DNA from 2 places in the Streptomyces sp. G5(2025) genome. Region 1 is predicted to be linked to the other one. Evidence: riboswitches for the same ligand, from Rfam matches in the RefSeq annotation. Region 1 holds a riboswitch; the other holds the start of a gene.
The links. A riboswitch is a leader RNA that binds a small molecule or an ion and turns the genes downstream of it on or off. The one in region 1 is predicted to bind cyclic di-AMP.
Positions count from the first base shown of each region.

Region 1 (4,390 bases):
CGGCTCCAGGTCGAACTCCAGGCGTACGACGCCGTCCTCGAAACTGCGCTTCTGCTGGTACCCCGCGTCCGTGAACACCTTGATCATCTTGGTGTTGGCGGGCAGCACCTCGGCCGCGAAGCGGCGGATGCCGCGTTCCCTGGCGACCGCCGCGATGTGTTCCAGGAGCGTGGAGGCCACGCCACGGCCCTGGTGGGCGTCCTGCACGAGGAAGGCGACCTCGGCCTCGTCGGCGGGGGCGCTGGCGGCCATGCCGCGTTCGTCGATGCGGTCGTAGCGCACGGTGGCGATGAACTCGCCGCCCACGGTGGCGGCGAGTCCCACCCGGTCCACCTGGTCGTGGTGGGTGAAGCGGTGCACATCCTTGGCGGACAGCCGCGGGTAGGGCGCGAAGAAGCGGTAGTACTTCGACTCGTCCGACACCTGTTCGTAGAAGCTGACCAGGCGGTCCGCGTCCTCGGCCGTGATGGGCCTGATCCGGGCGGTGCCTCCGTCGCGCAGCACCACATCGGCTTCCCAGTGCGAGGGGTAGTCGTGCCGGTCCTGCTGATCCGACGGGGTCTGCATGGGGCCAGGGTACGGGTCGCGGGGGCGCCCGGGCCGGGTACGGTCGAGGAGGACCGGCGTCCCGTCGCCGGAGGGCCGGCGTCCGGTCGACGGAGCGGCAGCGTCCGGTCGACGGAGCATCCACAACGGCATGCGACAATGGTCTAGACAAGTGTGAGATACCTGGAAGGGCAGCAACACATGGCTGAGCGCCGCGTCAACGTCGGCTGGGCCGAGGGCCTCCACGCCCGACCCGCCTCCATCTTCGTCCGCGCGGCCACGGCCGCCGGCGTCCCCGTGACGATCGCCAAGGCCGACGGCAACCCGGTCAACGCCGCCTCGATGCTCGCGGTGCTCGGCCTGGGTGCCCAGGGCGGCGAGGAGATCGTGCTCGCCTCCGACGCCGAGGGTGCGGACGCCGCCCTCGACCGTCTGGCGAAGCTCGTCGCGGAGGGCCTCGAGGAGCTCCCGGAGACGGTCTGAACCGCGCAGTACCTGGACGCGCAGTACCTTTCAAAGGGTCCACCCTGGAACACGGGGTGGGCCCTTTGTTTTGCCTGGCGGCAGTTTAGTTGCGCATGGATGGAGAAACGGCCGGAATTAAATTGAACGGCCCGCATCTTTCTCACGCCGCTCGCTGTATACGGCAGCTGCGTTAATTCCTGAGGCTCACTGTGTTTACGGGATGTTGCACTTCCCTCACTTCGCTCACTTCCCTCGTAGGGCCGCCCCTCGGCGCACGGCGCAATCGGTGCGCGGCCGTCGCCCGCTCCGCGTGCCCGGCGGTCAGCGCCCTGGCCCGTTCCGCGTCCCCGCGGGCCACCGCGTCGACGATAGCCGCGTGTTCGGACCAGGAGGCGGCGGGCGCCGCCGGGGGCCCGACGACGTACATCCAGGCGAGTTTGTGCCGCAGCTGGCCGAGCAGCGTGACGAGGCCGGGGCTGCCGGAGGCCTGGGCGAGCGTCTCGTGGAACCAGCCGCCCAGCGAGCGCAGATCCTCCCCCTGCCCCTTCCGCGCGCGCTCCTGGCCCAGCCGTACGAGTCCGCGCAGGACCTTGAGGTGCGCGTCGGTGCGGCGCTGTGCGGCGCGGGCCGCGGCGAGCGGTTCGAGCACCGTGCGCAGCTCCAGGAGGTCGGCGGCCTCCTGCTCCGTGGGCTCGGCGACACAGGCGCCCGCATGCCTGCGCGTGACGACGAAACCCTCGGCCTCCAGGGTGCGCAGGGCTTCGCGCACCGGGACGCGGGAGACGCCGTAGCGGCGCGCGAGGAGCTCCTCGGTGAGCCGGCCGCCCCTTTCGTAGACACCGGCGACAATGTCGTCCCGGATGGCCGTGCATACCGAGTGCGCGGGAATGCGCATGACCGGACCTCCGCCTTAATCCCCGCGTAACGCGGTCGACCGACGCTCGTTCAGGAACTCTATGGCAGAGCTTCGGAATTTCCGATGGCGGGCCGGAATCCATGGATATTTTTTGGCCAAACGCGGGCGGGCCGGAAAATGACGCCGGAAACACCGAAGGCCCCGGCTCGCGTGAGCCGGGGCCTTCGGTCGGGCGCTGAGAGCGTCGGAGAGGTCAGACGTTGACACCGTGCGAGCGGAGGTACGCGACCGGGTCGATGTCCGAACCGTAGTCCGGGCCGGTGCGGGCCTCGAAGTGGAGGTGCGGGCCACTGGAGTTGCCGGTGGAGCCCGAGAGGCCTATCTGCTGGCCCGGGGTGACCGTCTGGCCGACGGTGACACCGAGGGACGACATGTGGCCGTACTGGGTGTACGTGCCGTCGTTCATCTTGATGACCACGTTGTTGCCGTAGGCACCGCCCCAGCCCGCCTCGACGACGGTGCCCGCGCCCACCGCGTGGACCGAGGTGCCGGACGCGGCGTGGAAGTCGACACCGGTGTGGCTGCCGGAGGACCACATGGCGCCGCCGGTCTGGTAGCCCGTGGAGACGTACGAGCCGGAGATCGGGGAGACGTAGGTGTTCAGGCGCTTGCGCTCGGCCTCGCGGGCGGCGCGCTCCTTGGCCTCGCGCTCCTTCTTGGCCTTCGCCTTGGCCTCGGCCTCGGCCTTGCGCTTCTCCTCGGCGGCCTTCTTCTTGGCGGCCTCTTCGGCCTTCTTGGCCGCAGCCGCGTCGTCGGCGGCCTGCCGCTGGGCGGCGGCCTGCGCGTCGATGCTGTCGGCGAGCGAGTCACCGACAGAGATCGCCTGGGTGAGTCCGGTGTGCTCAAGGGCGGCGTCGTCGGCGGCGGCGAGCGCCGGAGCGGCCAGGCCTCCGATGACACCCGTGGTGGTGATCGCGGCGACGCCCGCGACGTTCGCGGTCGTGCGGGTGAGGCGGCTGGGACGACGGTGCTTCCCGGTGGCACGGGTGAACGCCATGAAGCGGCTGATCCTTTCCTTCCTTCTCGCCTACCGGGTTAGCTGACGGGTTCGGAGCAGGAAGGTCTCCTACGAGTCCCTCACCTGATGGCAAGGTGCCCGATTCACCCCAGGGGACATGTGGGTCCCCGGCTCCCCTGGCTCGCGCCGTACGGGGACTCGGCGATGACTGTCCGGTGCCGCGGATGCGGCGTGGTGCGTGACGTACAGCCGGACCGACGCTAAACGGGCCGTCTTTCAATCCACAAACAGAAGACGTCTTTTGTAGCGCACGCCACACGCCAGACGGGCAACCTCCATATGAATTCGGACATATGGGGAGTAGGAGACCCCGGCCACCGAAACGGTCACCGGGGTCCTGATATGTCCTGACTGTCACTCAGCCATGTCCCGGCTGACGCTCAGCCGGGGGCTCAGCCGGCGACTCAGCCGGTGACCACCGTCACGTCTCCGATGCCGAGCGCCCTGACGGGCTCCTCGATCTCCGCGGCGTCCCCGACGAGGACCGTCACCAAGTGATCCTCCGGGAAGGCGCTCACGACGGCCGCGGTGGCCTCCACGGTGCCCGTCGTGGCCAGCCGCCGGTACAACTGCGCCTGGAAGTCGTCCGGGAGGTTCTGTTCGACCTGGTCGGCGAGCGTGGCGGCCACAGAGGCGGCCATCTCGTACTTGAGCGGGGCCACGCCCACCAGATTCTGCACCGCCACGTCGCGCTCGGCGTCGGTCAGGCCCTCCGCGGCGAGGGTGCGCAGGACCGTCCAGAGGTCCTCCAGCGCGGGCCCGGTGGAGGCGGTGTCGACGGAGCCGCTGATGGCGAGCATCGCGGCGCCTGTGCCGTCCGGGGCGGAACGCAGGACCTGGCCGAACGCCCGTACGCCGTAGGTGTAGCCCTTCTCCTCGCGCAGGACGCGGTCCAGGCGGGAGGTGAGGGTGCCGCCCAGGCAGTACGTACCGAGGATCTGGGCCGGCCAGACCCGGTCGTGCCGGTCCGGGCCGATGCGGCCGATCAGGAGCTGCGTCTGGACGGCGCCGGGGCGGTCCACGATGACGACACGGCCCGTGTCGTCGGCGGTGATCGCGGGCATCGGGCGGGGTTCTGCCGTGCCACCCGTCCAGGTGCCGACCGTGTCCGCGAGGACGGCGTCCAGGTCGGTGCCCGCGAGGTCGCCGACGATTACCAGGGTGGACGTGGCGGGACGGACGTGCGTCTCGTAGAAAGCGCGCACCGCGGCCGCGTCGATGGCCGTGACCGTCTCCTCGGTGCCCTGGCGGGGTCGCGACATGCGCGAACTCGCCGGGAACAGCTGCCGGGAGAGCTCCTTGGCGGCGCGGCGTGCCGGGTTGGCCGCCTCGTGCGGGATCTCGTCCAGGCGGTTGCGTACGAGCCGTTCGATCTCGCTGTCGGCGAAGGCCGGGGCCCGCAGGGCGTCGGAGAGCAGACCGAGCGCCTTGGGGAGGCGGGAGAC
Region 1 covers NZ_JBMUZT010000002.1:1,833,105-1,837,494, forward strand. Annotated here, with positions in the region: gene ACOBQB_RS08315 (GNAT family N-acetyltransferase) at 1-567, opposite strand, end outside; gene ACOBQB_RS08320 (HPr family phosphocarrier protein) at 748-1,029, shown strand; gene ACOBQB_RS08325 (GntR family transcriptional regulator) at 1,202-1,906, opposite strand; gene ACOBQB_RS08330 (M23 family metallopeptidase) at 2,121-2,924, opposite strand; cyclic di-AMP (ydaO/yuaA leader) riboswitch at 2,937-3,099, opposite strand; gene ACOBQB_RS08335 (M16 family metallopeptidase) at 3,350-4,390, opposite strand, start outside.

Region 2 (4,390 bases), on a different contig from region 1:
GTCCCGGTGGAACGCGTCCAGCCAGACCAGCCCGGCCACGTCCCCCGGGTACAGCTGCGCGAACCGATGCGCGTAGGCACCGCCGAGTGAGTGCGCCGCGAGTACGTACGGGCCGGCGATGCCCTGGGCGCGCAGCAGCTCGCGCAGTTCCGCGGCGACCTCGGCGGCGCTGCGCGGCAGCGGCAGCGGGTCGCTGTAGCCCGTGCCGCCGCGGTCGTACACCACGGCGGTGGTGAACCGCGAGACGCCTTGCTGCACGCCGAAATAGTCCAGGCCGACCGCGCCGGCCCCCGGCAGGAACACGACGGCCGGTCCGCCGCCGCCCGACCGGTGCACGAAGACGCGGCGGCCGTCGATCTCCTCGAACCCTCCGACCGGCGGGGCGAACCGGGCCGGGGAAGTGCTGTTGTCCGTCATGCGACGAGGCTGCAACGTTGACGCACGGTCAGGGTCAAGCGGCATCCGAAGGCCCTTGGTTCGCTTCACCCCCTCGGATGGCGTACTGTTGTGTTTACCGACGCGGGGTGGAGCAGCTCGGTAGCTCGCTGGGCTCATAACCCAGAGGTCGCAGGTTCAAATCCTGTCCCCGCTACTGAAGGCCGAAGGCCCGGAGTCAGTGATCACTCACTGACTCCGGGCCTTCGGTGTTTCCGGGGCCTTCTCACGCCTTCGCCCCCACGCCCCCGTCACCCGTCCGGCCCACACCGGCTCGCACCCGAGGCCCGCTCCAGGAAGCCTGGGTGCAGCGCGGCGATGGGCGCGGGATCGGCGGGAGACAAGCGGTGGGGCAGCGTGGAGGTACCGGGGGCAGCGGAGCCACCGCGCACGAGCGGATCCTCGTACGCGTCCTGCCCGTCCTGCTCCTGGTCGTCGGGGTCGGGTACGACGTCCTGACCCCGCCCGAGTTCACCGCCGCCCCGCTCTTCACGGCGGCCCCACTGATCGCCGCCCCCTTCTACTCGCTGCTCAGCACCGTCCTGACCGGTGTCGCGGCCTCGGCCGCGGTCATCGTGCTGCACTACGGCAACTCGGCCGGCGGCCATGTCGAGGCCGTCACCGAACTGCTCACCGTGGCGACCGTCGCGGCCCTCGCCGTCTTCATCAACCGCGTGGTGCGCCGCAGCAACGACCGGCTCGCCATCGCCCGCTCCATCGCCGAGGCCACCCAGCGCGCCGTCCTGCCGCAGCCCGACCCCCGCATCGGCGGCCTCGACCTCGCGGCGCGGTACGAGGCCGCGCAGGCCGACGCGTTCATCGGCGGCGATCTGTACGCCGTGCAGGACACCCCGCACGGCGTACGGCTCATCGTCGGCGACGTCCGCGGCAAGGGCATGGGAGCGGTCGCCGCCGTCGCCGTCGTCATCGGCGCCTTCCGTGAGGCCGCCGAGCAGGAGACCACCCTGGAGGCGGTGGCGCAGCGCCTGGAGCGGGCCCTCGCGCGGGAGGGCACCCGCCGGGAGGGGCTCGACGCCTTCGAGGGGTTCACCACCGCCGTCCTCGCGGAGATCCGGCTCAGTGAGGGCTGCGTACGACTGGTGAACCGGGGGCATCCGGAGCCGCTGCTGCTGCGGGGCGACGGGCGGCTGTGCGTGCTCTCCCCGAGCGAGCCCGCGCTGCCGCTCGGCATGGGGGAGCTGGGGGCGTGGCCGGACCGGGCGGACGAGTCGGAGTTCCCGCCCGGCGCGATGCTGCTCTTCTACACGGACGGGTTGTCGGAGGCGCGCGACGCGACCGGGTCCTTCTACGACCCGGCGGCCCGGCTCGGTGGCCGGATCTTCCCCGGCCGCGAGGGTCCGCACACGCTGCTCGCCACGCTCACGCAGGAGGTACGACGGCACACCGGGGGCGCGGCGACGGACGACATGGCGCTGCTCGCGGTGCGGCGGCCGACGACCGGGGACGGGAAGACGGCGGGCGGGGTGAGGGCCACTGGGAGGACCACTGGAGGGGTCACTGGCCGTGACTGAAGTGCAGCCCTGAGCAAGGCTAGTGACGTCATGTCAAGGGAATATAAGGTTCCGGCCGTCGGCATTCGCGAGATGACGAGAGGTCAACTCGCCCTGTTTTCCCTCTCTGTGTCCCGTAAGTACCGGCCGAGGGTGTTAATGATCAAACGGAACAGCTTGGAATACGGCACCACTGTCTATTAACGTTCGATAACGCAGCGCGGTCGTCCCAGCCGTCACTAGAGACGGCTCCGTGCGCACACGCCTAATCCCGCAAGGGAGCCGGGGAACCACCAACTTGGGGTGAATCGGGCACCTGTGCATCCGTGCCGGTGGTCCGTAGGAGACCTTCCTGCTCCGAACCCGTCAGCTAACCCGGTAGGCGAGAAGGAAGGAAAGGAGTGCGCCCCAGTGGCGTCCAACCGGCCTGCCCCCCAAGCCGCGTACATACCGAATGACGACGACTTCGGTGGATACGACCAGGAGACCTGGCAGGGCCAGGAGACCTGGCAGGAATGGAATCCCACCGAGGAGTCCGTCCGTCCCGTCCGCGGCAGGCACCGTGTGCACAAGAAGGGCGGTGGCGGGCTCGCCCGCAGCTCCACCGTGCTGGGTGTCGGCGTCATCGCCGCCGTCGGCGCGGGCGGCATAGCCACCGCGCAGGACGGCAAGGCGCCCGTCTCCATCTCGATGCCCGACCTGGGCGCCGTCACCGACTCGCTGCCCGAGGCCGAGTCCCTGCCCGGCGTGGGCTCCCTCATCTCCGACGACTCCGCGGCGCCCGCGGGCCCCGAGACCGTCACCGCGGCCGCCCCGCTGACCGCCGCCGGTGTCAGCCACACCGACGCCCAGCAGGGCGCCACCGACGCGGGCGAGGCGCTGCGCGCCCGCATCATGCAGCAGGCCGAGAACCAGCAGGACCAGGCGGACGACGCGGTGCGGACCGCGGCCGAGGAGGCCGCCGTCAAGAAGGCCGCCGAGGAGGCCGCCGCCCAGCAGAAGCAGGCCGAGCGGAAGGCCGACGCCCAGGCCGCCGCCAAGAAGAAGAAGGAGCGGGAGGCACGCGAGGCCAAGGCGCTGGCCGAGCGCCGTGCCAAGCTCGCCAAGAGCTACGCGCTGCCCACCTCCTCGTACACCATCACGTCCCACTTCGGTGTCGCCGGCTCCATGTGGTCCTCCGGGCACCACACCGGTCTCGACTTCGCCGCACCGACGGGTACCCCGCTCAAGGCCGTCCACACCGGCACCGTCAAGGAGGCCGGCTGGGCGGGGGCGTACGGCTACCGCACCGTCCTGGAGCTGAACGACGGCACCGAGGTCTGGTACTGCCACCAGTCCTCGATGACCGTCGGCGCGGGCCAGAAGGTCAGCACCGGGGATGTCATCGGGCGCGTGGGCGCGACCGGCAACGTCACCGGACCGCACCTCCACATGGAGGTCCACACCGCGGGCGGCTCCACCGTCGACCCGCTCGCCTGGCTGCAGAGCAAGGGCCTCAACCCCTGACCGGGCCGGAGGCTTGACGTTCATTTGGAGGCTTGACGTTCATTTGGGGGAGCAACCGGAATGCTGTTTTCCTCATGCTCGTTGAGGAACGCATGACTTCTCTTCGTACGCTTGGCTCATCCGACCTTGAGGTCTTCCCGCTCTCCCTCGGCGGCAACGTCTTCGGCTGGACGGCCGACCGGACCGCGTCCTTCGCCGTCCTCGACGCCTACACCGCGGCGGGCGGCAACTTCATCGACACGGCCGACGTGTACTCGGCCTGGGTGGAGGGGAACAAGGGCGGCGAGTCCGAGACCCTCATCGGCGAGTGGCTGGCCGAGCGCGGCAACCGCTCCGACGTCATCGTGGCCACGAAGGCCGGCGCCCACCCGGAGTACCAGGGCCTGGCCCCGGACACCATCAAGCGCGCCGCCGACGCCTCCCTGCGCCGCCTGGGCACGGACTACATCGACCTCTACTACACCCACTACGACGACCCGTCGGTACCCGTCGAGGAGATCATCGGGACGCTGGACGAGCTGGTCGCGGCCGGCAAGGTGCGCGCCATCGCCGCCTCCAACATCACGCCCGAGCGGCTCCAGGAGTCCCTCGACTTCTCCGACCGCGAAGGCCTGACGCGGTACGTCGCGCTTCAGCCGCACTACAACCTCGTCTCCCGCGACACCTACGAGGGCCGGCTCCAGGAGGTCGCCTCGCGCTCCGGCCTCGCCGCCGTCCCGTACTACGCGCTCGCCTCCGGCTTCCTCACCGGCAAGTACCGCCCCGGCACGCGCGTCGAGAGCGCGCGCAGCAGCCGGGTGGAGGAGTACGTGGGCACCGAGCGCGGCGACCGGGTCCTCGCGGCGCTCGACGAGATCGCCGGGGCACATGACGCCCAGGTCGCGACCGTGGCCCTCGCGTGGCTCGCGGCACAGCCCACCGTGGCGGCGCCGATCGCC
Region 2 covers NZ_JBMUZT010000006.1:3,694,219-3,698,608, reverse strand. Annotated here, with positions in the region: gene ACOBQB_RS27600 (alpha/beta fold hydrolase) at 1-417, opposite strand, end outside; tRNA gene ACOBQB_RS27595 (tRNA-Met) at 519-592, shown strand; gene ACOBQB_RS27590 (PP2C family protein-serine/threonine phosphatase) at 783-1,967, shown strand; cyclic di-AMP (ydaO/yuaA leader) riboswitch at 2,199-2,346, shown strand; gene ACOBQB_RS27585 (M23 family metallopeptidase) at 2,358-3,452, shown strand; gene ACOBQB_RS27580 (aldo/keto reductase) at 3,545-4,390, shown strand, end outside.
Region 2: it holds a riboswitch for cyclic di-AMP, as region 1 does, so the genes downstream of both, ACOBQB_RS27585 (M23 family metallopeptidase) here and ACOBQB_RS08330 (M23 family metallopeptidase) in region 1, are expected to answer to the same signal.